DNA from 3 places in the Paraburkholderia sp. BL6669N2 genome. Region 2 is predicted to be linked to each of the others. Evidence: riboswitches for the same ligand, from Rfam matches in the RefSeq annotation. Region 2 holds a riboswitch; each other region holds the start of a gene.
The links. Region 2 has a riboswitch for cobalamin ahead of B0G80_RS20690 (TonB-dependent receptor domain-containing protein). Riboswitches for the same ligand answer to the same signal wherever they lie in the genome.

Region 1: linked by a shared signal. The riboswitch ahead of cobG (precorrin-3B synthase) and the one ahead of B0G80_RS20690 (TonB-dependent receptor domain-containing protein) in region 2 are both predicted to bind cobalamin.
Region 3: linked by a shared signal. The riboswitch ahead of B0G80_RS35230 (CbtB-domain containing protein) and the one ahead of B0G80_RS20690 (TonB-dependent receptor domain-containing protein) in region 2 are both predicted to bind cobalamin.

The regions. Positions count from the first base shown of each region.
Region 1 is NZ_QUNA01000002.1:1,954,622-1,964,444, forward strand. It holds partial or broken gene B0G80_RS31270 (LysR family transcriptional regulator) at 1-204, opposite strand, end outside; gene metE (5-methyltetrahydropteroyltriglutamate--homocysteine S-methyltransferase) at 340-2,634, shown strand; gene cobM (precorrin-4 C(11)-methyltransferase) at 2,708-3,433, opposite strand; gene B0G80_RS31285 (cobalt-precorrin-6A reductase) at 3,480-4,202, opposite strand; gene B0G80_RS31290 (cobalt-precorrin-5B (C(1))-methyltransferase) at 4,205-5,302, opposite strand; gene cbiE (precorrin-6y C5,15-methyltransferase (decarboxylating) subunit CbiE) at 5,302-6,699, opposite strand; cobalamin riboswitch at 6,784-6,963, shown strand; gene cobG (precorrin-3B synthase) at 7,047-8,684, shown strand; gene B0G80_RS31305 (precorrin-8X methylmutase) at 8,677-9,303, shown strand; gene B0G80_RS31310 (precorrin-2 C(20)-methyltransferase) at 9,304-9,823, shown strand, end outside.
Region 2 is NZ_QUNA01000001.1:4,573,967-4,583,789, reverse strand. It holds gene cobT (nicotinate-nucleotide--dimethylbenzimidazole phosphoribosyltransferase) at 43-1,113, opposite strand; gene B0G80_RS20700 (ABC transporter ATP-binding protein) at 1,149-1,991, opposite strand; gene B0G80_RS20695 (iron ABC transporter permease) at 1,991-3,043, opposite strand; gene B0G80_RS20690 (TonB-dependent receptor domain-containing protein) at 3,074-4,975, opposite strand; cobalamin riboswitch at 5,066-5,337, opposite strand; gene B0G80_RS20685 (ATPase) at 5,546-5,902, shown strand; gene B0G80_RS20680 (cell division protein ZapA) at 5,899-6,213, shown strand; RNA gene ssrS (6S RNA) at 6,347-6,528, shown strand; gene B0G80_RS20670 (EVE domain-containing protein) at 6,636-7,094, shown strand; gene B0G80_RS20665 (SIMPL domain-containing protein) at 7,269-7,997, shown strand; gene lgt (prolipoprotein diacylglyceryl transferase) at 8,094-8,999, opposite strand; gene B0G80_RS20655 (LysR family transcriptional regulator) at 9,119-9,823, opposite strand, start outside.
Region 3 is NZ_QUNA01000002.1:2,842,074-2,851,896, forward strand. It holds gene B0G80_RS35225 (CbtA family protein) at 488-1,228, opposite strand; gene B0G80_RS35230 (CbtB-domain containing protein) at 1,240-1,461, opposite strand; cobalamin riboswitch at 1,500-1,642, opposite strand; gene B0G80_RS35235 (histidine phosphatase family protein) at 1,706-2,302, shown strand; gene B0G80_RS35240 (hypothetical protein) at 2,321-2,761, opposite strand; gene B0G80_RS35245 (alpha/beta hydrolase) at 2,860-3,882, opposite strand; gene B0G80_RS35250 (MFS transporter) at 3,902-5,260, opposite strand; gene B0G80_RS35255 (alpha/beta hydrolase) at 5,257-6,333, opposite strand; gene B0G80_RS35260 (LysR family transcriptional regulator) at 6,583-7,485, shown strand; gene B0G80_RS35265 (ATPase domain-containing protein) at 7,571-9,088, shown strand; gene B0G80_RS35270 (response regulator) at 9,092-9,823, shown strand, end outside.

The DNA.
Region 1 (9,823 bases), on a different contig from region 2:
GAGCGCAAGGAGCCGCTCGCCGGCCGCAGTGAAACGCAAGCCCTGTTTGGTGCGCTCGAATAGCGACACCTCATAGTGCGCCTCGATATCGCGAATCTGATGCGAGAGCGCGGACTGGCTCAGATGCACGCGTTCGGCAGCCGCTACCAGCTTGCCCGACTCGGCAATGGCAATCAACGAACGCAAGTGGCGAAGCTCAAGCATGGGATGGCTCCGCTTTAGACGAATCAGGTTGGATATGAATGTGGCTCATACATTGGTGAAAACATGTCGCTTGATGAATCATAGCGTGACTTTCACACTGGACGCCAATTCACACAACGAACCACAGGACTTCACATGGCCCGCACGCATATCCCCGGCTTCCCACGCATCGGCGCGCAGCGCGAACTGAAATTCGCGCAGGAATCGTTCTGGCGCGGCGAATCCGATGAACAGTATCTGCGTGGCGTCGCGCGCGAACTGCGCGCCCGTCACTGGCGATTGCAGCAGGATGCAAAACTGGAGTTCGTCACCGTCGGCGATTTTGCGTATTACGACCAGATGCTCAATCTGAGCGCACTGCTTGGCGCTTTGCCGCAGCGTTTCGGCTTCGATGCCAAGGCGTTGACGCTTGCCCAGTACTACCAGCTCGCGCGCGGCAACGCCGCACAACCCGCCATGGAAATGACCAAGTGGTTCGACACGAACTACCACTACCTCGTCCCCGAACTGGGACCGCAGACGAGCTTCGACGGCGGCGTCGAGTGGCTGTTCGACGAGGTCGATGAAGCGCTCGCGCTGAACCTGCCGGTCAAGCCGGTGCTGATCGGCCCGATCACTTATCTGTGGCTGTCGAAGAGCCATGTCCCCGGCTTCGACCGTTTGTCGTTGCTGCCGAAGCTCGTGATCCGCTACAGCCTTTTGCTGGACAAGCTCAAGCGGCGCGGCATCGAATGGGTGCAACTCGACGAGCCGGCCTTGTGCGTCGATCTGCCCGCGGAATGGCTCGACGCGTTTTCCGCCGCGTATGACGTGCTCGGCGCATCGGGTGTGAAAGTGCTGCTGGCCACGTACTTCGAAAGCGCCGCGGAGCACGCGCCGCGAGTGGCCGCGTTGCCCGTCGCCGGTGTGCATGTCGACCTGGTGCGCGCGCCGCAGCAACTCGACGCATGGCGCGCGGCCCTGCCTGCGCATGCGGTGTTGTCGGCCGGCGTGATCGATGGCCGCAATATCTGGCGCGCGGATCTCGGCGAGATCGTCGAATCGTTGCAGGTCTTGCATGCGGAATTCGGCGAACGCTTGTGGATTTCGTCGTCGTGCTCGCTGCTGCATGTGCCGGTCTCGCTCGGCTCTGAAAAGAAACTCGACGCCGATCTGAAATCCTGGCTCGCCTTCGCCACGGAAAAACTCGACGAAGTCGCCACGCTCGCCCTCGCCTTGCGCGATCCTGCGGCGGCCGAAGCGACGCTAGCTGCCGCGGACCGCGCGCTCGAAGCGCGCCGCGGTTCCAGCGCGGTAGTCAACGCGCTCGTGCAAAAACGCGTGGCCGCGGTGAGCAGCGCAATGGCCGACCGGCAAAGCCCGTTCGCCGAACGCAATCGTCTGCAGCGCGAAGCGCTCGGCCTGCCGCTCCTGCCGACCACGACGATCGGCTCGTTCCCGCAAACGCCGGCGATCCGCCAGGCGCGTGCCGCCTACAAGCGCGGCGAACTGCGCGCACTCGACTATCTGCAGCGCATGCGTGCCGAGATCGAGATCGCCGTACGCAAACAGGAAGAGTTGGGGCTCGACGTGCTGGTGCATGGCGAAGCCGAACGCAACGACATGGTCGAATATTTCGGCGAACAGTTGTGGGGCTATGCGTTCACGGAAAACGGCTGGGTGCAGAGCTACGGCTCGCGCTGCGTGAAACCGCCGATCATTTACGGCGACGTCTACCGTCCCGAACCGATGACGGTCGAGACCACGCGTTACGCGCAATCTCTCACGCAACGTCTGATGAAGGGCATGCTGACCGGCCCGGTGACGATGCTGCAATGGTCGTTCGTGCGTGACGACCAGCCGCGCTCGACTACTGCGCTGCAACTCGCGCTCGCGATCCGTGACGAGGTGGTGGATCTGGAAAAGGCCGGCATTCGCATCATCCAGATCGATGAACCGGCTTTCCGCGAAGGCTTGCCGTTGCGTCGCGCCGATTGGGCCGCGTATCTGGAATGGGCCACGCGCGTGTTCCGCATTTCAGCCGCGGGCGTGGCCGATCAGACGCAGATTCATACGCACATGTGCTATTCGGAGTTCAACGACATTCTGCCGTCGATCGCCGCGATGGATGCCGACGTGATCACAATCGAGACCTCACGCTCGGCGATGGAACTGCTCGACGGTTTCGGCGCTTTCGCGTATCCGAACGAAATCGGCCCGGGCGTCTACGATATCCACTCGCCACGCGTGCCGGATGCGCAGGCCATGCAACGTCTGCTGGAACGCGCGTGCGAAGTGATTCCCGCTGAACGCTTGTGGGTCAATCCGGATTGCGGGCTGAAGACGCGCGGCTGGCCGGAGACCGAAGCGGCGCTGACGAATATGGTTCAGGCCGCCAGGGCATTGCGTGTGAAGCTGGCGGCGAGGCAGCCGGATGAAGTGACGGCGTAAGAGGCTCTGGCGTTGTGAGCTGATCCGCGCACTGTGCGACGGTGCGCGGATGGGCTTTTTCACGTAAACCGTTTCAGTCTTTCGCGTACAGCGTCGAGTCGGCGAAGCCTTCGGCGGCCAGCACCTGGCCGACCAGGATCAACGCGGTCCGCTCGATGGAGGTCGATTGCACCTTGCCGACAATATCGTCGAGCGTGCCGGTGATCTTCTCCTCGTCGGGCCAGCTCGCGCGATAGATCACCGCGATCGGACATGCGCCGCCGTAATGCGGCCGCAATTCATCGACAATCCGCGCAAGGTGCCGCACGCCGAGATGAATCGCCATCGTCGCACGATGACGGGCGAGGTCGGCCAGTTGTTCGCCTTCGGGCATGCTGGTTTTGCTCGCGAAGCGCGTGAGGATCAGCGTCTGCGAAATATCGGGCAATGTGAGTTCGCAACCCAGCGTCGCCGCGCATGCCGCCGTGGCGGTGACGCCCGGCACGATCTCATAGGGTATCTTCAGTTCGCGCAGTCTGCGGATCTGTTCGCCGATCGCGCCGTACAGCGACGGATCGCCGGAATGCACGCGCGCCACGTCCTGGCCTTTGTCGTGCGCGGCCGCGAGCAACGCGACGATCTGATCGAGGTCGAGTTCGGCGGTATTAACCACCTGCTGCGCCGCATGACCTTCGAGCACCGCGGCCGGCACGAGCGAACCCGCGTACAGGATCACCGGACAACTGCGCACGAGGCGCTGCCCTTTCACCGTGATCAGTTCGGGGTCGCCAGGACCCGCGCCGACAAAAAACACCGTCATTCACTACTCCCTGATTCGTTGAGGCGGCATGGCATGCATGCGCGATTCAGACTGCGCGTTGCAGTGCGTCGAGCAGATCGGAAACGCTTTCGAACTCCCTCTCTGCTGCCGGCAATTCAGGTCGGCGCAGCATCACGACCGGCAAACCGCGTTCACGCGCGACTTCGAGTTTCGCTTCAGTCGCCTGGCCGCCGCTATTTTTGCTGACCACCACGTCGAAGGCTTGCAGCGCGAATAGCGCACGTTCAGCTTCGAGCGCGAATGGACCGCGCGCCGCGAGGATGCGCGCACGCGGCGTGTCTTCGTGCGCTTCGAGACAACGCACGACCCAGAACTGATGAGGCGGGATTTCGTCGAGATGCGCGAGCGGTTCGCGGCCGAGCGTGAAGAGCGGCTTTCTGAACGGCGCGAGTGCATCCGTGAGTTCGTTCCAGTCGCCGACCATGCGCCAATCGTCGCCGGCTTGCGGTTGCCATGCCGGGCGGCGCAGTGCCCAATACGGCACGCGCGCGGCGCGGCTCGCCTGGGCCGCGTTCGCGCTGATTTGCGCCGCATACGGGTGAGTCGCGTCGATCACGAGATCGATACCTTCACCGGCGATGTAACGCGTCATAGCTTCGCTGCCGCCAAAGCCGCCGACTCGCACCGTGCACGCCAGATCGTCTGGCACCTTGCCGAGGCCGGCGAGACTATACACGTGCTCAGGCGCGAGTTGCCGCGCGATCCGCAATGCGTCGCCCGTACCGCCGAGCAGCAGAATCCGCTTCATTTTCATTGCGCGGCTCCGATCAGCTTGCCCTGGCGATCGATCGCGAACATTTCGACGTTGACCTGCGGCGGCACGATCTCGCGCGCCACCGCCAGTGCATGCCGGCAGACGATATCGCCGAGCGGCACGTGCCGCGCGTGCGCCAAAGCGACCGCCTGCTGACTCGTGTTGGCTGCGCGGATCGCCGCCTGAAGCGCGTCGTCGGCGCCCTGTTCGGCGGCCCATTGCGCGAGCTGCTCGAGGTCGATGCTCGAATTGCGGCTATGCAGATCGAGATGGCCCGCCGCCAGCTTGCTGAGCTTGCCGAAGCCGCCGCACACGCTCAGACGCTCGACCGGCGCGCGCTTCATATGCTTGAGCACCGCGCCGACGAAGTCGCCCATTTCGATCAGCGCGATATCCGGCAGGCCGTAGTGCGCGCGCATCGCGTCCTCGCTCGCGTTGCCGGTGCAGGCGGCGAGATGGGTATAGCCGTTGGCGCGCGCGACGTCGATCCCCTGATGAATCGACGCGATATACGCCGAGCACGAAAATGGACGCACGATGCCGGTGGTGCCGAGGATCGACAGCCCGCCGAGAATGCCGAGACGCGGGTTCATCGTTTTCAGCGCGAGCGCTTCGCCGCCTTCCACGCCGATCGTCACTTCGAAGCCGCCGCCGTACGCATGCTCCGCCGCGAGTTCGGCCAGATGCTCGGCCATCATTCTGCGCGGCACCGGGTTGATGGCAGGTTCGCCGACCGGCAGCGTCAGCCCCGCGCGCGTCACCGTGCCGACGCCCGGCCCCGCGCGAAATATCACGCCCGCTTCGGCGATGAGGCGCACGCGCGCGAAAACGACGGCGCCGTGCGTGACGTCGGGATCGTCGCCGGCGTCCTTGATCGTGCCGGCTTCCGCGCCTTCGTCGCCATTCCCGATCAGGCGGCAGAACACCAGCGGCATCGGCACATGCTGGCCCTTCGGCAACACGATCTCCGCCACTTCGCTGACGACACCCGCGAGCAACAGACGCGCCGCCGCCAGCGACGTCGCGGTGGCGCAACTGCCGGTCGTGTAGCCGCTACGCAGCGGCGCGGGTTGTTCGGGGGTTTCTTCGCGCATCAGGGTTCTGGCGATGGGTCGGTGGGGGTGGCGCCGGTCGTGTTCGTCGCTTTCGTCGTGTTGGTCGTGTTGGTGACATTCGTGGCGCTCATACCGCTTCCGGCACTTGCAGCACGCCTGGCATTCGGCACATCCGCCGCATTCGTCGCGTTAATCTCGGTTTCCGTTCCCACGAGGTTCGCGCCCTCGCCGCTCGCCGGCTTCGTCACCTCCAGCAGCGTGATCGGCAACGCCTGCCGCCACGTATCGAAACCGCCAAGCGGTTGCGCGTCCGCCAATGCGATCCGTGTCAACGTCCCGCCATGCCGCTCGCGCCACGCCGCCAACACCGCCTCACCTTGCAGCGTGACCGCATTGGCGACCAGCCGCCCGCCTTCGCGCAGACCTGCCCAGCATGCCTCCAGCACGCCCGGCACGGTCAGGCCACCGCCGATGAACACGGCATCCGGCACCGGCAACCCCTGCAGCGCCTCAGGCGCGCGCCCCGCCACAAGTTGCAGCCCCGGCATACCCAACGCATCGCGATTGTGTTCGATGAAGCGCTGACGCTCCGCGTGCCCTTCAATCGCAATCGCGCGGCAGGTGGAATGCGCGCGCATCCATTCGATGCCGATCGAGCCGCTGCCCGCGCCTACATCCCACAGCAATCCGCCGGGCGTCGGCGCGAGGCGCGCGAGCGTGATCGCGCGCACGTCGCGCTTGGTCAACTGGCCGTCGTGACGAAACGCATCGTCGGGCAAACCGCAGGTCAGCGGCAGACGCGGCGCGCCTTCGGTGGCACGGCAGTCGAGCGCGATCAGGTTCAACGCGGCCACCTCGCCCGCGGACCATTGATCCGCGCGGCCGTCGATGCGCCGCTCCAGTTCGCCGCCCAGGTGTTCCAGCACGCTCATGCGGGTCGCCCCGTAACCTCGTGCGTTCAGCAATGCCGCGAGCGCCGCGGGCGTGCGCCCGTCCGCGCTGAGCACGAACATGCGCGCGCCGTCATGCAGATGCGCGTTCAGCGTGGGCAACGGCCGCCCCACCAGCGACACCGTCGCGACATCCTGCAACGGCCAGCCGAGCCGCGCGGCCGCCAGCGACAACGACGACGGCGCCGGCAGCACCCGCAATTCCCCCGCCGGCAATTGCCGCGCGAGTGTCGCGCCGACGCCGAACAGCATCGGATCGCCGCTCGCCAGCACGCACACGGCTGCGCCGCGCTCGGCCAGCAAGGGTGCGAGATCGAAGGGACGCGGCCAGGCGGCACGGCGCGCGGCGAGACGCGCGGGCAACATCGCCAGATGACGTTCGCCGCCGTACACCACCGACGCTTCCAGCAAGGCACGCCGCGCGGGCCGCCCCAAACCGGCGAAGCCGTCGTCGCCTATGCCCACCACCGTCAGCCACGCGGGCATGCATCCATCCTCGTTCTGTGTCTTCAAATAATGCGCTGTGCCACGCCGATCAAAGCGTCCAGCCTCGTTGTGCTGTTCGAAAAAAGGCATAATACAGCCGCCGGTGCCCTTCGGGGCCGAAGAGGGAACACAGTGCCACTGTGGCTGCCCCCGCAACTGTATGCAGCGAGTCCGCCTGCGCTCCACGCCACTGGTTCGACCGGGAAGGCCGCGGCGGACCATGACCTGCCAGCCAGGAGACCTGCCGGCGAGACTGTTCGTGCCAGCCAACATCGGGCGGGGTGTACCGATGCCGCAGCCATGCCCGCCTCACGGCATGCTCGGGCTGTCGCGCGACGCTAAACCCGGTGTCCGTCTTGAATCAAGCAACGCCCTCCACCGTTTTATCCGACGCAGCCGCCACGCTGCGGCCCTCGGCGTGCCCGGGGCTGCTGCGCATCGTCGCCGCGCGCGACGGCGGGATTTGCCGGATCAAACTGCCCGGCGGCGAATTGAGCGCGGCGCAGGCTCGGGCGATCGCGGAGGCTAGCGCGCGGCACGCGGGCGGGGTGATCGAGTTGACCAATCGCGCGAATGTGCAGGTGCGTGGCGTGAAGCGCGGTGAAGAGGCGGCGTTGATCGCGGCTTTGATCGACGCCGGTCTTGGGCCGATGCCGGCGAACGGCGTGGCGGGCCGTGCGAACACGATGGCGGCGGCCAACGCTGTGAATGCAGTTGCCGCCAGCGCCGCGAATGCAGAGGCGGAGAGCGCAACAGATACCGGAGCCGCGAACGCAGTGAATGAATGGGCCTCGAAAGCCCCGGACGCAGCAGCGCAGCGAGCGGGCACTGCCCACGCGCTCTCCGCCGCAGCCGCGGCCGCGGCCGCAGCCGACGACGTCCGCAACGTCATGATCAGCCCCGCTGCCGGACGCGATCCGTTCGCGCTATTCGACACACGCCCGCTGTGCGCCGAGTTGCTCACGATGCTGCAAAGCGAAGCGCGTTTCGCAGCGCTGTCGCCGAAATTCGCACTGTTGCTGGACGGCGGCGAACGGCTCGCGAGAGTGGACCATCCGCACGATGTGTGGCTCGCGGCGTCGCAAGAGGCGGACGGCCTGCGGTTCGTGTTCGGGTTCGCAGGTTGTCCGCCTGTGAGCGCTAATGCCGGCGCGCTTATGCAAAGCCAAAGCACCGCGCCTGGAAAACCGGGCGTGAACAACACAGGCGCACTAGCCGCAATCCTCCCGTCACAAGTCCCGGCACTAATACGCGCGCTGCTCCTGACATTCCTCGACCTCGCCGCCGCCGACGCCACGCGCATGCGCCACCTTCTGACCGCGCACTCCGTCGACGCGGTACTGCATCACGCCCAGCAATATCTCGACTTCCCACTGACGCGAAACGCGAAGCTCGCGAACTGGCATCGCGCTACACCAGCCGACGCCAACCTCCGCCTCGGCGCCCATGCCCAACGCGTGCCCGGATCCTGGCACGTCGGCGGCCAGCCACCGCTGGGACGTCTCGACGCAGACACGCTAACGGGACTCGCCACGCTTTCGCAACAGCACGGCAACGCCACGCTTCACCTGACACCCTGGCAAAGCGTGCTGCTACCCGACATCGCCACGCACGCCGTTCCGACCGTGTTGTCCGGCCTGAACGCCCTCGGTCTCGCCTGCGATCCCGCACACGCGATCACGCACCTGATCGCGTGCGCCGGATCGGGCGGCTGCGTGAAGGGTCTCGCCGACACCAAGAACGACGCGTTGCGCCTCGCGGCTCGGCTGCCTGCCGGCGTGGACGTGCATCTAAGCGGCTGCTCGCGCTCGTGCGCCGCCGCGCATTGCGCGCCGTTCACGCTGCTCGCCGCCGCGCCCAGCCTCTACGACCTTTATCGGCGCGACGGCCGGCCCGGCTTCGGCCAGTGCGTCGCGCGCCAACTGACGATCGGCGAGGCCGCCGACCTGCTCGAACGCCTCGCCCGGAGTGACACCGATGCTTGATTACATTCGCGACGGTCAGGAGATCTATCGCCAATCCTTCGCGACGATCCGTGCGGAGGCCGACTTGTCGCGCATTCCCGCCGACCTCGAAAAACTCGCGGTGCGCGTGATCCACGCATGCGGCATGGTCGATGTGATCGACGATCTGCAATTTTCCGCGGGCGCGGGCGTGGCGGGCCGCGCGGCGCTCGCGCAAGGCGCGCCGATCCTGTGCGATGCCGGCATGGTCGCGCAAGGCATCACGCGCGCGCGGCTGCCGGCGGACAACGAGGTCATCTGCACGCTGACGCATCCAGACGTGCCGTCGCTCGCACGTGAACTCGGCAATACGCGCTCGGCGGCCGCGCTCGAATTGTGGCGGCCGCAGCTGGCGGGCGGCGTGGTCGTGATCGGCAATGCGCCGACCGCCCTGTTTCATCTGCTCGATATGCTCGACGCCGGTGCGCCTAAACCCGCGCTGATTCTCGGCTTTCCAGTAGGTTTTGTCGGCGCGGCCGAATCGAAAGCCATGCTCGCGGACGACAGCCGCGGCGTGCCCTACGTGGTGGTGCATGGCCGGCGCGGCGGCAGCGCGATGGCGGCGGCCGCCGTGAACGCGCTCGCCACGGAGGTCGAATAAATGACGGCGCAAGGACGTTTGTTCGGCCTCGGAGTCGGCCCCGGCGACCCGGAACTCATCACGCTGAAGGCGCTGCGCTTGCTGAAGGCGTCGCCGGTGGTCGCGTACTTTGTCGCGAAGGGGAAGAAGGGCAACGCGTTCAGCATCATCGAAGCGCATTTGCACGATGCCCAGCAGCATCTGCCGCTCGTGTATCCCGTGACCACCGAAGCGCTCGAACCGCCGCTTTCCTATGAAGCGATCATCGCTGACTTCTACGACACCGCCGCGCAAGTCGTCGCCACACACCTCGACGCGGGCCGCGACGTCGCCGTGATCTGCGAAGGTGATCCGTTCTTCTACGGCTCGTACATGTACCTGCACGATCGGCTCGCGGCGCGCTACGAAAGCGAAGTCGTGCCGGGCGTGTGCTCGATGCTCGGCGGCGCCGCCGTGCTCGGCGCGCCGCTGGTGTATCGCAATCAGAGCTTGTCGGTGCTCTCGGGCGTGTTGCCCGAAGACGAGTTGCGCCGCCGTCTCG
Region 2 (9,823 bases):
GATTGTGCGAGGCGTGCGTTTCTGTCTGAGCGATCGAGCGGATCACGCATCGCGATTCGCGACGCCGGCCGATTCGAAGCTCGCCATTTCGTTGATGAACGCCGTTGCCGCGCGCAATAACGGCACCGCGAGCGCCGCGCCGGTGCCTTCGCCGAGCCGCATGTCGAGCGACAGCAACGGCAGCGCGCCGAAATGATCGAGCATGCGCCGATGCCCCGCTTCGTTCGACGCATGCGCGAACACACAGTACTCGCGCACGCTCGGCGCGAAGGCGTCGGCGATCAGCAAGGCCGAGGTGCCGATGAAGCCGTCGACCAGAATCGTCATGCGCGCCTCGGCGGCCGCGAGATACGCGCCTGCCATCATCGCGATCTCGAAGCCGCCGAAAGTGGCGAGCACGTCGAGCGGATCGCTGGACACAGGGTGACGCGCGAGCGCCGACGCCAGCACGTTGCGCTTCCTGGCGAGCCCCGCGTTGTCGAGCCCCGTGCCGCGGCCGACGCATTCGTCGATCGGCACGCCGCACAAGCGGCTCATCAGACACGCGGCCGCCGAGGTGTTCGCGATCCCCATCTCGCCGAAGCCGATCACATTGGTACCGAGCGCCGCGTGATGCCGCACGCGCGCCGCGCCCGCCTGCATCGCGGCGATTGCCTGGTCGCGGCTCATGGCCGGTTCGCGCGCGAAGTTGCGGGTGCCGGCCATAATCGGAATGTCGATAAGACCCGCAGTGGATGGCAACGGCGTCGCAATGCCCGCGTTGACGACTTCGAGTTCGATGCCCGAGACGCGGCTCAACGCATTGATCGCCGCGCCGCCCGCGAGAAAGTTGGCGACCATCTGCGCGGTCACCGCTTGCGGATAAGGACTCACGCCCTCCTCGGCAACGCCGTGGTCGCCGGCGAACACGATCATCGCCGGGCGCGTCACGGCGGGATGCGTGGTCCGCTGGATCAGGCCCATCTGGCGCGCGAGCGTTTCGAGCCGGCCGAGACTGCCGGGCGGCTTCGTCTTGGTATCGATGATGTGCTGCAACTCGTCACGCAGCGTTTGATCGAGCGGTTCGACTTCGGGCAATCCGGGCAATCCGGGCAAGCGTGGCAATGAAGTCATGAGCGTGTTTGAAAGAGAATGTTGGAATGAAGCGGTCAGCTTGCCGGCGTGTCATGGCCGGCAGGCGATTCGTGACGCGCGCGCGGCGCGGGAATCAGCGCCTCGTGTTCGCCGTCGCGAATCAGAATCAACGGGTAGCCGAATGCACGGCTCGCCAGCGTCGGCGTCAGCACGTCGTGCACCGGTCCCGCATACACGCCGCCCGCGCCGTCGAGCAGCAGCGCATGCGTCGCGAAACGGCGCGCGAGGTTCAGGTCGTGGCACGAAAACATCACTGTACGCCCAGGCTCGCGCGTCCACGTGGCCAGCGCTTCGAGGCAGTCGATCTGATGATGCAGATCGAGATGCGACAACGGTTCGTCGAGCAACAGCAACGGCGCGTCCTGGCACAGCACCGCCGCCAGCGCCACGCGTTGCCGCTCGCCGCCCGAGAGCGACAGCACATCGCGCGCGGCGAATGCGGCGAGTCCCAACAGATCCAGCGCCGCGTGCGCCGCTTCGCGATCGGCTTCGCGTTCCCAGCCCCAGCCGCTGAGATGCGGGAAGCGGTTCAGCATCACGATATCGAGCACGCTCGCGCTGAATGCGTCGGGCGCGCTTTGCGGCATCAGCGCGCGGCGTTGCGCGAGCGGCATTGGCGGCCAGTCGGCGAGGCGCACGCCATCGAGTTCGACATGTCCCGCCGACGGTTGCAGCAAACCCGCGAGCGTGGAGAGCAAAGTCGTCTTGCCCGCGCCGTTCGGGCCGGCGATGCACCAGATCTCGCCGGCGTAGAAGGTATGCGTGAAGGCGTCGAGCAAAGTGCGCGCGCCGACGCGCAAGGTCAGACGTTGCGCGCTGAGGGTAGCCTCATGAGAAGGAGCGTGACGGGTTTGCATCATCGGCGCCTGTGCAGCAGCATCCACAGAAACACCGGCACGCCGATGATCGACGTGATCACGCCTACGGGCAACTGCGCCGGCGCGATCACGGTGCGCGCGATCAGGTCCGCGCCCATCACCGCGACGCCGCCGCCGAGTGCGGCGGCCGGCAGCAGCATGCGCTGATCGTTGCCGAACGCGAGCCGCAGCATGTGCGGCACGACCAGTCCGACAAAGCCGATGGTGCCCGCCGTCGTCACCGCCGCGGCCGCGGCGAGCGAGGCCGCCAGATACACCCGCAGACGCAGCGGCATCACCGCGACGCCTAATGCCTGCGCGGCGGCGTCGCCACGCAGCAGCACATTCAGACGCGGCGCGGCGGGCACGATCGCAACCAGCACGATGACGAGCGCGACGAGCGCCGTCCACGGCATCGCGCCGCCGTTGAGGTCGCCGGTCAGCCAGAACAGCATGCCGCGCAAGCGGTTATCGGGCGCGAGGTTGAGCAGCAAAGTAATCAGCGCGCCCCAGCCCGCCGCGATCACCGCGCCGGTCAGCAGCAAACGCGGCGACGTGTCCTGCGGTTCGCCGCGCCACAACTCGCGGCGCGCGAGGCCGAGCACCAGCAGGATCGACACGAACGCGCCGGCGAATGCGCTTGCGTCGACGACCCACCATGCGCAACCGGCGATCATCGCGACCAGCGCGAAACTCGCCGCACCGCCCGATACGCCCAATACGTAAGGCTCGGCCAGCGGATTGCGCAACAGCACCTGCAGCAACGCGCCGGCCAACGCGAGCAACGCGCCGCAGGCGAAGCCGGCCACCGCGCGCGGCAATCGCAACGTGCGGACGATTTCCGAAGTCAGGTCGGCGGCACCGACAGACGGCGCATGCGACGGCATCAGCGCCGCCAGCACGCGCATCGGCGCGAGCGATACGCTGCCGAGCGCGAGCGAGGCCATCAGCACCGCCGCCGCAATCAGGGCGAGCGCCAGCCAGATCGCGGCCGCGCGCTTCGCGCTCATCACGCGCAGTGTCGCGGGCATCGAACTCGAGTGGCGATTCATCCGCGCGAACTCAGCGAGAGGGCGCAAGCATCACTGCTGCTGCCAACCAACCGTGAGATACGCACCACGCCGTGGCGAGTTATACGAGTAGGCCGTTTCATAGTCCTTGTCCAACAGATTCTGGATTTGCGCGGCCACGTACCATGCTTTCGTGATGTTGTAGCGCGCCGACAGATTCACCACGCCATAGCCGCCCAGCTTGCCGCTGCTGTCGTTGCTCGGGCCGCTCACGATCCACTCGCCGCCCACCCGCCACCCGGCGATGCTGCGGTTCACCGTCAGCGCCCCGAAGCGCCGGGCGCGCCGCACGAGGTCGGCACCGTTGTCGAGGTCGACGGGATTTTGCAGCGTCAGCGACGCGCGCACGTCCGTCTTGCCGACATGGCCGCTCCACGATCCTTCGATGCCCTGCACCTTCGCATGCCCGACGTTCTCGGCCAGATAGATGCCGGGCGTCACCTGCTCGTAGTTAATCAGATTCGAATAGCGCGTCTGGAATGCGGAAAGGCGCATCACGCCGAGCGCATTCGATGCGTACTGCAGCGCGGCTTCGATCGAATGGCTGCGCTCCGGCTGGATAGACGGATTGCCGCTGATCGGATAGTACAGATCGTCGAAGCTCGGCGCGCGAAACGAATCCGAATAGCTTGCGGTCACCTTCCAATGGCCGGTGATGTCGAAACCGTAGCCGAGATAGTAACTGTTCGCTCCGCCGAAATCGGAATACTGGTCGCGCCGCACGTTGGCCTGAAACTGGTTGCGCCCGAAGCGTCCCGTATAGCCGGCGAAGCCCGAATCCACATGACGGTCCGGCGCCTCGAACGTGTCCGAATCGAGGCTTTGATCGAGATGCTCATAGCCGACCTGCAGTTTCTGCTGCGCGGCCAGCGCGAAATCGTTCTGCCATGTGTACTGGCGATTGTCGGTATCGAAGCGGCCGTTGTACACGCCGTTGGTGTTCGACACGCTGCGGTCGTCGCCTTCGGCGACGATGAAGTGCGTGGTCCACCAGTCGGTCAGCTTGCCGTTCGCGAACACCGAGACCTGGCGCACCTTGCTATACAGGTTGTTCACATCGGTCGGCACGCCGTACGCGTTGTCGTAGCTGTTGTTGCCGTTCGACTGAAAGTAGCTGGCGCCCGCGTCCCATTTGTCGTTGAACTTGTGGCGCAGCGAAGCCGAGATGCTCTCGTTCAGATAGCCGTTCGCGTTCGGATTGGCGCTGGGCGCCTCCTTCGTGTTCAGCGACGAGAAGCCGTCGTCCTTCGAACGCGCGAGCGAAATGCTGAAGGTGGTATTGCCGTCCTGGTCCAATGCGCCGTTCACGCCCGCCTGCTGCGTCTGCGTGTGATAGCTGCCGTAGCTGAGCGAAAAATTGAAACGCGGCGGGTGATCGCCGCCGCTTTTCGTGAACACCTGCACCACACCGCCGATCGCGCCCGAGCCGTATAACGCCGACACGTTGCCGTTTACCACCTCCACGTGATCGATCTGGTCGAGTGGAATCTGCGCGAGTTGCGGGGCACCCAGACTCACCGAATCGACGCGCACGCCGTCGATCAGCAGCAGCGATTGCGTCGAGGACGCGCCGCGCAAGGAGAGGCTCGTCGTCGAACCGGGACCACCCGTGCGCGAGATTTGCGCGCCGGGCGCGAGTTGCAGGAGGCCCGGCAAATCGGTCGCGGTGGTGTCGGCGATATCCTGCTGATCGAACAGCGAGGTCTGCGGGATCGTGTCGGCGAGCGCTTGCGGCCCGCGATCCGCGGTCACCACCACGGGCGACAGCACCGCCGAAGAGGACACCGAACTCGAAGAATCCGCCGACGAAGACGAAGCAGATGAAGCAGAAGATGGAGACGCAGCTTGCGCGTGCACCACGATCGGCAGGCTCGAAAAGGCGAGCAGCGCCGCGCGGGCGAAGGGGGACAGCATGGGGTGAACGTCCTGTGGATAGCGTGCGCGGCCCGCTTCCCCGCAGGCCGATGCGTAACGAGGCGCCCGCGTATTTAACATTTTCGCGCGGGACGTGCCTCTCCCTCTGGCCGGTATCCGGGCTGGCGACGCATCGATCCCGCCTTCCCACGCGAGACGCGCAGTGGCACACTCGCGAGTTGAACTTCCAGCTCGCGAGCGGGATCGACTTGCATGACGAATGCGGTCGCTTACCGTTGCGGGGGCAGCGCAGGTTGGCGCGTTTAGATGAATCCAGATGAACCGCGCGCCCTGCTTCCCGTTTAACTGCGTGGGCCGTTGAAAAAATGCCGCACGCGGGCACCAGAGTGCGGGCAGTTTAGGAGCGGCCTCGGAGTCCGTCAAGAATGGTGAGATCGCAGGCCATGTGTTCTGTTAAGTGCAGGCTCTTGTCCGACGCGTGAGTACTTTTTCATCATATGGTCGATAAAAAGCCTGCACAAAGCGATGTTGTTACGTCTCGAAACGAGACAATTGTCGGAACCTGCGACATTCCGCGCTAAAATGCGATGTCTTTAGAGGACGCAGCAGATGCTCACCGAACTCGAAACACTTTCACAAAATATCAGCAAGCTGATCGCGATCAGCCAGCGCCACAATGAGGCGCGACTCGCGCTCGAAGAGCAACTCGCGCAATCGCGCGCCGACGCCGAAGCCACGCGCACGGAACTTGCAATGCTGCGCGAGGAACGTAACGCGCTGCAGGCGGAGCGCGACGCGCTTTCGGCGAAGATCGACGACGCACAAGTGCGCCTGAACGCGATCCTCGAGAAGCTGCCGCGTGCGCGCGCGCACAGTGAGCCGGACAACCAGCTCGATCTGCTCGAGCCGGCTCAGCAAGTAGCCGAAGCCGGGAGCGACGTGACCCGCCACGGAGAAAATGCATGACCACCAAGCAGATCGAAGTATCGATTCTCGGCGTGCCCTATCGCCTCGCCTGCTCGCCGGAAACGGAAGCGGCGCTGCTCGAAGCAGTTGCACGCGTCGACGCCGAAATGTCGAAGATCCGCAATAACAGCAACGTGCGCGGCACGGATCGCATTGCCGTCATGGCTGCGCTGTCGCTGGCATCGGAACTGCTTAGACTGCAATCGAGCGTGAGACACGGAGAAGCATTTCCCGCTGAAGAAATCCGGCGTACAATGCATCAAATGAACGAACAACTAGGTACTGTGATTGAGCAGTACAGCGTGCAATAAGGTACATGTGTTATCGTGCTGCCGGTCCTGAGATCGGCGGCGGATTCAAACGGAATGTGTGAGCACAAGGTGTGCAAGATTCAGCAAACGTTTGAGTTCAATCGGTAGTTCGTTTTTCAGCTTCATCGGTTTAGCTTCCCTGCCTGGTTCGCCAAGGTCATATATTCCTTGAACCAATGCCATGTGCACGGTTGCGGAAATTTGTAGCACGGGTGTGCGCGTCACTCTGTCTGATGTACCCGAAGTGTTGCTAACTGCGACCAATTCTGAACCCCCGGTTCAGGATGCCGGCCTAGCGGCTAAGGCGGGGACCTTATTTAGAACGGCATCGGACTTCGGTTCGGTGCCGTTTTTCTTTGGGCGCTGTTTTTTGTTGGCCGATTTCTTCCGCATCTTCAACCCCTTAACGTTCAATTCGATTCATGCGCTACTGGCTAATGAAGTCCGAACCGGACGAAGCAAGCATCGACCATCTCGCCAACGCACCGTATCGCACGTTGCCGTGGACCGGCGTGCGCAACTATCAGGCGCGTAATTTCATGCGCGACATGATGCAGGTCGGCGACGGTGTGCTGTTCTATCACTCGAGCTGTCCGGAGCCCGGCATCGCGGGCATTGCGGAGGTATCGTCCACTGCGTATCCCGACCCGACGCAGTTCGACAAGAAGAGCCCCTACTACGACGCGAAGTCGTCGCAGGAAACGCCCCGCTGGGTGCTCGTCGATGTGGTGTTCAAGAAGAAGATCCCGCTTATTCCGCTCGCCGCGTTACGCGAGCACGACGAACTCGCGGACATGCGCGTGCTCGCCAAAGGCAACCGCCTGTCGATTACACCGGTGACCGAGGCCGAATGGCGATTCATCACCAAGCGGCTCGCCTGATCGTGCATGCCTGATGAATGCGTGGCGCGTATTTGTGCGCACGCAAACGTTAAAGCAACGTCAAACCCGGGAACCAAGCTCAGGTTACAAGCGCCTAACGATCTCGCAAACGCCATGCCACGGCGCGGCGTTTGCACCAATCGTGCACAACCTGTTCAAGCAAGGAGTCCAACAATGACGAAAAACACCGCACGTGCACTCGCTTTCGCTCTCGTCTGCGCCGCGCCCGCCGCGCTCGCACTGACGCCGGCCATGGCACGCGCGCAAAGCACCGGCCAATATCAGCCGGCCGGCGTGCTGTCGTTGAACGCGCAGGCCAGCGCTGAAGTGCCGCAAGACGTTGTCGATATCACGCTGTTCTATGAGCAGGAAGCGAGCGATCCGTCGGCGCTCACGTCAACGCTGAACCAGCGCGCCGATTCGGCGCTGCAAAAAGCCAAGGGTGTGAGCGGCGTGACGGCGCGCACGGGCTCGTTCTCGATCTATCCGTCCACCGACCGTGACGGGCGCATTTCCGCATGGCGCGGCCGCACGGAGATCGTGCTTGAATCGCACGACTTCGCCGCGGTGTCGAAGCTCGCGGGTCAGATGGCATCGATCATGCAGGTCGGCAATGTGCAGTTCTCGCTCTCGCCTGAAGCGCAGCGCGCGGCGGAGCAGAAGCTCACCGGCGAAGCGATCAAGTCGTTCCGCGAGCAGGCCGCTTCGTCCGCGCAGGCGTTCGGCTACAGCGGTTATTCGATTCGCGAGGTCAACGTCGGCCACAACGGCGTGATGCCGCGTCCGATGATGATGAGTGCGCGCGCCATGGGCGCCGACGCAAAGGCCGCGGCGCCGGTGCCGATCGAAGGCGGAACGTCGACGGTAACCGTCAACGTGTCGGGCTCGGTGCAGATGAAATAACGCTTCCTGGTGTTAGAAGCGCTGCTTCGACGCAGTAAAAGAAAAGCCGCTCGCGCGGCTTTTCTCATTTGACCACTCGCCACCAAACCGTAGCGGTCAGTTTGCGCTGACCGCCTGTGCCGGTTCGTGGCGCGCGCGGCGATAAGACCACACCAGCATGCCGATACCGACAACGATCATCGGCAGCGACAACCATTGACCCATGGACAGTCCCATGGCCAGCAGGCCGAGGAAGTCGTCCGGCTCGCGCGCGAATTCGACCGTGAAGCGCGCGAGGCCGTAGCCGATCAGAAACACGGCGGAAATCGCGCCCATCGGCTTCGGCTTGCGTGAGAAGAAGAACAGCACGAAGAACAGCGCGACGCCTTCCAGCGCGATTTCATACAGTTCCGACGGATGGCGCGGCAGCATGTGATATTGCGCGAACACTTCGTTCAGATGCCATTGCGCGGCCAGTTGCGGATGCGCGGTGAGCCACGCGGCGTCGTCGGGCGCGGCGCCCGGAAACAACATGGCCCACGGCGCCGACGGATCGGTCACGCGGCCCCACAACTCGCCGTTGATGAAATTGCCGAGACGCCCTGCCGCGAGGCCCGTCGGCACCATCGGCGCGACGAAGTCGGTGACCTGCAGCCACGAGCGTTTGCGCTGATACGCGAACAGCACCATGGCCAGCGTCACGCCGAGAAAGCCGCCGTGAAACGACATGCCGCCTTCCCAGACCTTGAAGATGTCTAGCGGATGCGCGAAATAAAAGCTCGCCTTATAGAACAGCACGTAGCCGAGGCGGCCGCCGAGAATCGTGCCCAACACGCCGTAAAACAGCATGTCGTCGATATCCTTGACGGTCCAGCCTTGCGCCGCGACATACGGCAAACGCAGCCGCAACCGGCCGACCACGATCGCCGCGATGAACGCGACGAGGTACATCAGTCCATACCAGCGCACGGCGAGCGGCCCCAGATGAATGGCAATGGGGTCGAAATTGGGGTGAATGAGCATCGTGTTGTTATGGGCAGTTCAGGTTCAGAAGCGAAATGTCTAGTAACGGGCGGCGCTGCCCGCAGCTTGCGGCGCATGCATTGGACGGTCCGGCCGGCAATGCGTTCGTGCGGACGCGTCTATATGCGCGGCGTGGCGGATTGTTGCGCCTCGACGGTCGCCGCATGCGCCCGCACGATGTCGATGAAACCCGCCAGCACCGGGCTCACCTCCGCGGTCCGCCAGACGAGGCCCGTCTCGATCGCGGGCACCGACTCGGAAAGCGGCCGGTACACCACGCCGGTGCGGCGCAGATTACGTAACGATTGCGGCACCAGTGCGACACCCATGCCGGCCGACACGAGGCTCACGATCGTTTGCATCTGGATCGCTTCCTGGCCGACCCGGGGCGCAAGGCCCGCCACGCCGTAGCAATCCATAATGATGTCATAAAAGCCCGGCGCCAGACGTCTTGGGAAGACCACGAGCGGCGCGTCGGCGACATCGCGCAGGCTGATCGGCGTGTCCAGCCATTCGGCGCGCGGGTCGGCATGGTCGCCGCTGGCGCTGGCCACGCGCGCTGCCATCTCCGTCGACATGGCGATCACTAGCGGCTCGCGCGCGATCGGCAGCCACGAGAGCTGGGTGGCGTGGCGCGACGGTAGCGGCGCGATCACGAGACCCGCGTCGATGCGCCCGGCCACCAGTTCGTCGACCTGTATGTCGCTGGTGGCTTCGGTCAATTCCAGCCGCACGCGCGGATGACGCGCGCCGAAATCGCGCAGCAACAGCGGCAGAAGCCCGTAGTCAGCCGTGGACACGAAAGCCAGCGACAACACGCCGGC
Region 3 (9,823 bases), on a different contig from region 2:
GCCACCGGGCTGGCGTCGGCGCAGGCATAAAAAAGCTTGCGACGGGCGCGGGCAACGCGAGCGCGTCTGCAGATCAGGAGGGGAATTGTGCCGACATGCAGAATCAATGAGAGGGTCGTGTACGCAGCCGTGACATCGGACAAATCCGGGAACGCGCAGCAAGCGACAAGATAAAAAAGGGCGACCGGAGTCGCCCTGAATGGTCACGCAAAACACCTGCCCTGTCCCAATGATGCGGACAACCGGAGGCCGTGTGCCAGCAACCAGGTTGTTAAAGTCGAACGGAACAGATGTTTGTTGCTCTTGAGCATCGCGGGCGAGTTTATCCACAGAAATTGTTCGCAAGCCTGTGGATAACCACCCCACAACCGCCCCAACTCCTTGACGCAGAACCCATCTTGACCACTGCGCGCAAACTGCGGAGAGCGAAGCACGGCGAGCAAACCGCCGAGCGCAACCACCGAAGCGGCCGCACTCGTCACGCCGATCAAGCCGACTTCACCGCCGGCCGTCCTGCCACCCGCATCAACGCAATTCGCTCGACCAGCGCGCCAAACAGCAGCCCGATCGTCGCCCACATAATCGCCTGCATACCGAGCGCCGCGACGCGGAATTTCCACAGCAGCACCGCCGGGAAAGCCTCCGGCACTTCGTTGATCGCGGGCATCGACAACTGCACCGCCGCGATGATCACGATGAACACCACTGCCCCCACGATCGAGCCGTTCCAGGCGCCAAGTTTCATCGCCGCACGGCGCCGCACCTTGAGCGAGAACACCATCGCCGCCAGCGAGATCGCAATCATCAGGAAGAACAGCCCCGTGCGCGTCCCGATCGTCTCAGGGTCGCCGACCGAGGGCGGGTTCGCCGGATACTTCAGGTTCGGCACGATCGCGAGAGCAATGAACGCGCCAAGCGCAAGCCATGCGGACAACGCGCGCGGGCTCAACGCGCCCACTCGCCCATAAGCGTAAGCGAACACCAGCGAGAACAAGCCGCCGAATGCCGCGCCGTAAGTCAGCACGCCAGTCAACAAGCCGATTCCCCGCTGTGTATCGCGGCTCACCATCTCAGGCTCGGGCGCCTCGCCTTTCGCGGCCTCGGCCTTTTCTTCGAATGAAATCGCCTGATTGACCTGCGGCTCGCCCACTACCCGGGCGAAGCCGAACGTGAGGAGTCCCGCGGCGATGCCTGCAAGCATCCCGCGTACCAACAATTTACCCACCATGGTCGACTCCGTTAGTGGCAGGGAAAGCCGAGCAGATGGCGGCCGTCGTGCACGAACTCATGCACGTACATGCCCGGCACCAGCGAGGTGGCGCCCTGTTCCGCACCCACGAAGTAAAGCGCGAGCAACAACAGCAAACCGCCGAACACGACCCAGGGCAACAACTCGCGCAGCGGAATCGGCGTGGGTTGGGCAACGGGCTGATTGGCGGGATCGAAAACAGCTTCGGTCATGATGGACATCTCCTGGGGTAACGCGCCCCGATTGTCATTGCAGAGGATTGGTGCGAAGCTCAGGTCTGGCTTTCGGCTTGTGCTGCCGATTACAGTGGCGCGACCGCGCCGGGCTCTCACCGGCTTCCGCGCTTCGCAGTCCCGCTATTCTACGCGCTAAACTTCGGCACCCGGCAACGCAAAACACACGTTTCATGCCGCCGGCGTTCGGCTTCGGGGCGTGGCTTGACAGGACATGAACGGAATGGACACAAGGCTGTTACTGGTCAGCCACGCATCGACCGCGGCCCAACGCGCAGGCCGTTTTCCCGCCGACGACCCACTTGACGCCCGCGGACTCGCCGAAGCCGAAACCCACGCCGCACGCTTGCGCCTGGCGATCGCGGATGACGCGCCGGCTTTCGTCAGCCCGGCCGCCTGCGCGCGCGAAACGACGACGGCGCTGGGTCTCGCGGCATCGGTCGACGCCGGTCTGGCGGATCTGAACTACGGCACATGGCAAGGACGGCGGCTCGCCGACCTCGCCGCCGAAGCGCCGCAAGACGTCGCCGCCTGGACGCGCGATCCGAACGCCGCGCCTCACGGCGGCGAGTCGTTCAGTCAACTCGTGAAACGGGTAGGAGGATGGCTCGAAGCGTTGTTAGACGGCGAGACGGATCGTGCGTCGTCCCATGTTCGCGACGTGATCGCCGTCACCCACGCGCCGGTGCTGCGGGCAGCGATCGTGTACGCGCTCGGGGCATCGCCCGCGGTTTTTCCGCGCATTGAAATCGCGCCGCTTTCGATCATCGAGTTGCGGCACTCGTCGCGCGGCTGGACATGGTGGCCGGCGACATACTAGCCGCTCTCGCCGGGTGGCTTATTTACCCGACACCACCAGACGCAGCTTGTTCGACCCGGTCGGCGTCAGTGTGATATCGGTCCTCTTACCCTTCGCGCCCAGATAAAAGTGCTGACGTCCCGGCGAATTCTGATCGTGCGTCGCGTCCGGCAGACACGATGCGACGTCCGCCGCGACAGCTTGCAGCGCGTCGGCATTCGAGCCGGCATCGTGATGCGGCGTCCACGTGCATTGATAGGCACCGTGACTCGCAGAACATTGCGCGTCGTCGCCGTAAGGTTGCGCGACACCCTTGCCGTCGTCCGATGTCAATGAGGCGAGCCCGCCAGGGGCCGCCGCGACGATCCGCTTCAGGGATGTGCAAGGGCTAGGCGCATCGTCGGCATACGCACCGCCGGTCAGCAAAACGCCCAGCGACGCAGCGGCGAGCGCGGTGGCAAGCAATCGGGTTCTGTTCATGTCGGCGCGGTCCTTGAAGTCACTCGCAGTACCAGCGCGGTAGCACGCTTCATGCCCATGAGCGCTGACTAGTCAAGACCGCGCTTCAGTCACCATCATTACAATCCAGTACCGAACAAAGCCGCCAGCCCCTGCGCCGACCCGAAAATCCCCTTGGCATCGTGCCCGACACCATCGATCACATACGTCCGATGCTTCGCCAATCCTTGGGGATGCCGCAACGCCATATAGCGCGCGTAAGCCAGGCCGCGCCCGAGCCGGTGTTCACCTTGCGTCAGCGCGGCGCACGAGCGGTCGAGCGCCGGATGCTGTGGATCGCAATCCGCGCCGCCGAGCAGCACGGTCACGTCACGCTGCGCGTAACGCGCTTCGAGCGTGGCCGCTGAAGCCGCGTCGCGAGAGCAAGCGGGCAAATCCTCGAGCCCATATTTCCAGCGATTGAACGACGGACACCTCGCCCGATCGAACGCCGCAAACTCGCCGGACACAGCGGACGCAACCGACCCAACCGGCCGCATTGCATCAAAGTACACATACGACGAAGGATTCGCGACCACATAGCGCAGCGCGATACCGCGCGCCGCGAGCGACGCCTCGTCTCGCGCTACTACCGCGTAGCGCTGCACGACCTGCGCGCCGCCCGAGTGTCCCGCGATCACCACCTCGGCGAGCGACGCGAACTGCTCGCGCGACGCCAACGTGTCCACAATCGCGTCGAGCACATCGAACGAACTGATCGGCGCGGGACCTTCGGCGTTCTCGCCGGCCATCCAGCTCGTCCAGTCCCAATGCAACGTGGACGGCGGCAGCTCATGCGCGTCGACATCCGCGCTCGCGAGAAATTGCGGCACGATCAGCAGCGTATCGGCCGCGCTGCCGCCGGCGAGCGAGCACGAACGCTGCGCGAGTTCGAAATACGTGTCGCCGTTGCGCAAGCGGCCATGAATCAGAATCACGGCGCGTTGGACATCGCGCGTCGGCGCGAGCCAGTCGCCGTTGGAAAACACCGGCACGGTGCCGCTGCCGGCTCGCGTCGTGACGCTCAGATGCCGGCTCGCAACGACCGCGACCGGATGTTCATTCGGCGCGCGTTCGTCGTCTGTGATGAAAGGCTGGGTCATGCAATAGGCTCGTGGTCGATCAATGAGTGGCGGGTCTAGCCGCCGCGCCGCTCGACATGCGTCCGGCGCGCGTGAAGTACACCATCGCGAGCGACACGAAGCCGGCAAAAATCAGGTAAAACGCGGGCGTGAGGCTGCTGCCGGTCACGCGCGTCAAGCCGGTGATGGTGAGCGGCGCCATGCCGCCGAACAGCGTCACCGCAATGTTGTACGACAGCGCCACGCCCGCCGAACGGCTGCGCACGGGGAACAAGGTCGCGAGCATGCCGGGATGCGCGCCGGACATCGCGGCGAGGAACAGCGTCGCGATCATCTGCGCGATGAACAGGTGCCCCGGCGTCGGATTCGTCACCACGAAGTGATAAAGCGGATACACGCAGACCATCCACGCCATCACGATGGGATAGAACAGCCGGTATGCGCCAAAACGATCGGCGAGCTTGCCGGACAGCGGAAACAGAAACAGATTCAGCACACCGGACACGAACGCGCCGAGCAAAGCGGTGGACAACGGCAAATGCAATTGCCGTTCGACATACACCGAGAGATAGGAATGCCAAACATAATTAGTCGCCGCCCCGACGATAATCACGCCCATCGCGCAGATCGCCGCGTCGCCGTTGTCGCGGAAGAACTGGCGGATCGTGACGCGCGGCGGTTTGTCCTTGTGTTCGAGCAGCCGCTCGAACTCCGGTGACTCGGCCACGCGATGCCGGATAAAGAAGCCGAACGGCCCCGCCAGCGCGCCGAACAGAAACGGTAAACGCCAGCCCCACGCCACCAGTTGCTCATGCGTGAGCTGCGTGGTCAGCAGATAGCCGACGCCGGACGACAGCAGCAACGCGAACGCCTGGGCCGACATGTTGAAGCTGCCGTAGAACATCTTCTTGTGCGGGGGCGCGTACTCGACCAGCATCGCGGAAGCCGTCGCGAACTGTCCGCCCACGGATAGCCCCTGCAATAAGCGCGCAAGGACCACCAACAGCGGCGCACCGATGCCGATGCTCGCATAGCCCGGCGTGAGACCCATCAGCAATGTACTGGCCGCCATCGAAATGATCAGCAGCGAGAGCGCCTTGCGGCGCCCAGCGCGGTCCGCGTAGATGCCGAGCAGAATGCCGCCGATCGGCCGCACGATAAAACCGACGGCAAACGTCGCAAGCGTCAGCATGATCGACACGAAGCCGCTGCCGCCGGGAAAGAACACTTGCGCGATGATCTTTGCGAAGTAGCCGTAGATCAGAAAGTCGAACCACTCGAGTCCATTCCCGAGCACGGAGGCGAAGATCGCGCGCCGCACCATCGACGGACTCAAGCTGTTCGCTGCATCGGCTCCAGCCGCGGCACCGTCGCGCTGATTGAAAGTCGCTTCGCTCATTGCCCGCATCCCGGAGTGTCGAACATTGCTGACAGCGCGCATACCGACGTCAGCATGCGCGCACCGTCGTGCCCCACGCCCGGCACGATATGAAAGTGCTGCTTCAGGCCGTCCGGATGACGCGACTGGATATACCGGTAGTACGCTTCGGCGCGCGCCGCGCGTTGCGGTCCTTGCGCTTCGGCGGCACAGGTTCTGTCGAGCGCGCTCTGCTGCGGATCGTCATCAGCGCCGCCGACGAGGTAGTCGACCTGGCGCGACGCGTAGATCGCTTCGAGTTGCGCGGGCGTGCGGTCGTCGAGATACGGCGGCCGGTTGTCCATGCCGTATTTCCATTGATTGAAGTCGGGACATTGCGCGGCATCGAACGGCGCGGCAATACCTTGCGCGTTAGGCCGTTGCGCATCGAAATACGCATACGTGGACGGGCTCGCGACCACGTAACGCACGTCGATGCCTTCGCCGGTCAACGCGGCGATATTACGCGCCGCGACGGCGTAGCGCTGCACGACCTGGCCGCCGCCCGAATGCCCGGCGAACACCACATGCCGCAGATTGGGGAATAGCTTGCGATCGGCGAGCCGCGCGACGATCGCATCGAGCACCTCGTAGGAACTGATCGGAAGCGGCGCGCGCGCCGCTTCGCCGCCCATCCAGGCGTCGCCGGTCCAGCGCAGCAAGTCGGCAGGCTCGTCGTGTACGCGCGTGTCGAGCGTGGCGAGGAACTGCGGCGCGATCAGCAGCGTGGCGTCGGGGTCCGCGTGTGCGGTGTCGCGGGCATTCTGAGCGGTGCGAAAGTACACGTCCGCATTGCGCAGCTTGCCGTGAATCACGACGACCGCGCGCGTCACCTGCGGCTGAGCAACGTTCCAATCCTTCGACAGATACAGCGGGAATTGCGCTTGCCCTTGCGGCGTGGCGAGCGTGAAGCGCGTGTTGGAGATCGTCGCCACCGGCTTCAGATGCGGCTCGTAAGCATGGACCGCGAACGCGGATTGCGCGAACGTCATCAGCACTGCCGCGCCTGTCGACATACACAACGCCGCAATACGTCGTGAAAGATTCAAAGTCATCCAGCTTGCTCCTGATAACCGTGCGCAGTCTTGAACGCGGCGCATCGTCAAATCCGTCGTAGGGAAACCGAATACTCGGAACCGGAGGCGAATACCGACCGTCACGCCGGCCTGATTCGGACGGAATGCGATGGACGAGATCGTAGGAGCGGACATGGTAAATGTAAAATACCTGTTTCATGCACCATTCATACTTAGTATGTATGGCATCGAACCGGCCTTCATGCGCTGGTGAGGAGACGAAACACCATGGAGCTGCGGCATCTGCGTTACTTTCTGGCGGTCGCCGAAGAAGGCCAGTTCACGCGCGCGGCAGAAAGGCTAGCCATGCAACAGCCGCCGCTCTCGCAGCAGATTCGAACGCTGGAAGAAGAGATCGGTTTCGAACTCTTTGTGCGCATGCCGCGCGGCGTCACCTTGACGCCGGCCGGTCAGGCCTTCGCGGAAGACGCGCAACGCCTGCTGCAAAATCTGCAGCAGTCTGTCGAAAAGGCGAGCCGGATTGCGCGTGGAGAACTCGGCACGATTTCGATCGGACTGACCAGTTCCGCGTCGTTCCATCCATTCACGACTGAGGCGATCCGCGCGTTTCGCGCGGTCTGCCCCGAGGTCGCCGTGGACCTCGCCGAGTTCAACGCGGCGGAGATCATCGAGCGTCTGGCCGCGGGCCAGATCCAGGCGGCGTTTCTACGCAAGCCGGTCGACGCCCGCGAGGGCGTGGCGTTCGAGTTGCTGCTCGACGAACCGATGGTCGTGGTGTTGCCGGTGGGTCATCCGTTGCTCAAGGGCAAGAAGCGGCCGCAAGTGTCGCTCAAAGCGTTGGCGCACGAAGACTTCATTTTGGTCCGCCGTCCGGGCGCACCCGGCATGTATGCCGACATCCTCGCCGCTTGCCGGCAAGCGGGCTTCGTCCCGCGCATTGCCCGCGAAGTGCCGCGCATGGCGTCGGGCATCAACCTCGTGGCGGCGGGTCTGGGCGTGACCTTGGTGCCCGCTTCCATGCAGCGTTACGACCAGGTGGGCACCGTGTACTGCACGCTCGCGAACCCTTCGAAACTCAGCGCGCCGCTGCACCTTGCCTATCCCGCGGCACTGCACAACAGCGCGGCCACGCGCTTCATTCAACTGGTGAAGGAGCGCGCCGGCGCATGAATCCGTCAACCGGCACGGATTTTGCATTCTCGCCGTACCGGCTGAATAACCAACAGCCATCCATCGACGTCAAATACGCTACGCCATGTCAAACAGACAAGCCGCCGACAAGCCGGGCCGCCTTTCCTCAGGAATCGATGGAATTGACGACATCCTGGGAGGCGGTCTCACGCCCCATCGCATGTACCTTGTGGAAGGTGCGCCCGGTACAGGTAAAACTACCTTGGCCTTGCAATTCTTACTCAAGGGAGTCGAAGAGGGACAGAGAGGTTTGTACATCACGCTCTCCGAGACCCGCGCCGAACTGATCGCGGTAGCGCAAAGCCACGGCTGGGATATCGGCGGCTTCAACATTCTGGAGCTGGTGTCGGACGAAGGTCTCGACCCGCAGTACGAGCAGACCGTGCTGCACCCGGCCGAGGTCGAACTCGGCGAGACGGTGCGCAACGTCATCCAGCAGGTCGAGGAACTCAAACCCTCGCGCATCGTGCTAGACAGCCTCTCCGAATTGCGTCTGCTGTCGCAGAACCCGCTGCGTTACCGGCGGCAGATTCTCGCGCTCAAGCGCTATTTCGCCACCCGAGAATGCACGGTGCTGCTGCTCGACGACAATTCTTCGGAGCCCGGTGACGTTCAACTGCACAGCATCGCGCACGGCGTGGTCAGTTTGGACAATCTGGTGCGCGACTATGGCGGCAACCGGCGGCGCACGCGCATCGCCAAAATGCGCGGCATCAAATTCCGCGAGGGCTATCACGACTTGACGCTCGACACCGGCGGCATCCGCGTGTATCCGCGCCTTGTCGCGGCGGAACACCACGCGCAGTTCGACACAGAGGCGGTCAGCACCGGCACGCAGGGACTCGACGCGTTGCTCGGCGGCGGTCTGATCCCCGGCACCAATGCACTGATGATCGGCCCTTCGGGCGTCGGCAAGACCACTACGGTGGTGTCGTGCCTGATCGCCGCGCTCGAGCGCGGCGAGCGCTGCGTCTACTACGTGTTCGACGAGACACTCGTCACGTTGACGATCCGCTGCGCGACGCTCGGCATGCATCTGGCGCCGCACGTCGAAAGCGGTCTGCTGACGCTGCGGCAGATCGATCCGGCGGAGATCTCGCCCGGTGAATTCGCCAGCGATGTCCGCCGCTCTGTCGAGCAGGACGGTGCGCGCTTTGTCGCGATAGACAGTCTGAACGCTTATCTGCAGGCAATGCCGGGCGAGCGCTATCTGCTGCTGCAAATGCACGAACTGCTCGGCTATCTGAACCAGCAAGGCGTGATCACGATGCTCGTGCTGGGGCAGCACGGCATCATCGGCGAGGTACAGACCGATATCGACATCAGCTACCTGAGCGACGTGGTGGTGCTGTTCCGCTACTTCGAACACCACGGCGAAGTGCTCACCGCCGTGACGGCCGTAAAGAGCCGCGCCAATGCTCACGAGCGCTCGATCCGCCAGTTCCGGCTCGGCAGCAATGGCGTGGAAGTCGGCGAGGCGTTGCGCGACTTCGAAGGTGTGCTCTCCGGACTGCCGGCTTATCGCGGCAACACTGCACTGCTCGGTGCGACGAACCGCGTCCTCGACACGTCCGGGCAGTAGGCTATGGAGCAACGCGTCCTTATTCTTGCGCCGTTTGGCCGCGACGCCGATGTGATTGCCGAGGTGCTGCACAAAGATCAACGCCTCTGCGTGGCATGCCGCGATGCCGATGCGCTCACCGCTGAACTCGACGCCGGTGCGGGCGCCGCGTTGATCGCGGAAGAAGCGCTCACGGGCAACCATGCGGCCCGTTTGTTCGAGTGGCTGGAGCAGCAGCCCGCGTGGTCGGATTTCCCGATTATTCTGCTCGCCGCCTCACGCGTCGGACATCGCTCGGAACGCGGCCTCGAAGTGCTCGAACGGCTCGGCAACGTTGTCGTGCTTGAACGTCCGCTGAATTCGGAGACGCTGCGGCGCGCGGTGGCGTCGTCATTGCGGGCACGCGCGCGGCAATATGAATCGCGCCGCCATCTCGCCGAGCGGATCGAAGCGCAAGAAGCACTGGTGCAGTTGAACGACTCGCTGGAAAGCCGTATCGCCGAACGTACTCAGGAACTCGCCTCCGCCAACAATCGGCTGATGATGGAAATACACGAGCGCGCCAAAGTGCAGGCGGTGCTCGTGCAGTCGCAGAAAATGGAGGCGCTCGGGCAACTCACCGGCGGCATCGCGCACGACTTCAATAATCTGCTGAACGTCATCATGGTGAACGCCGAGCTGATCGCGCGAGTAACCAGCGATGAGCGCCTTCGCAGCATGGCCGCCACCGTCAAGCGCGCGACCGAGCGCGGCGCG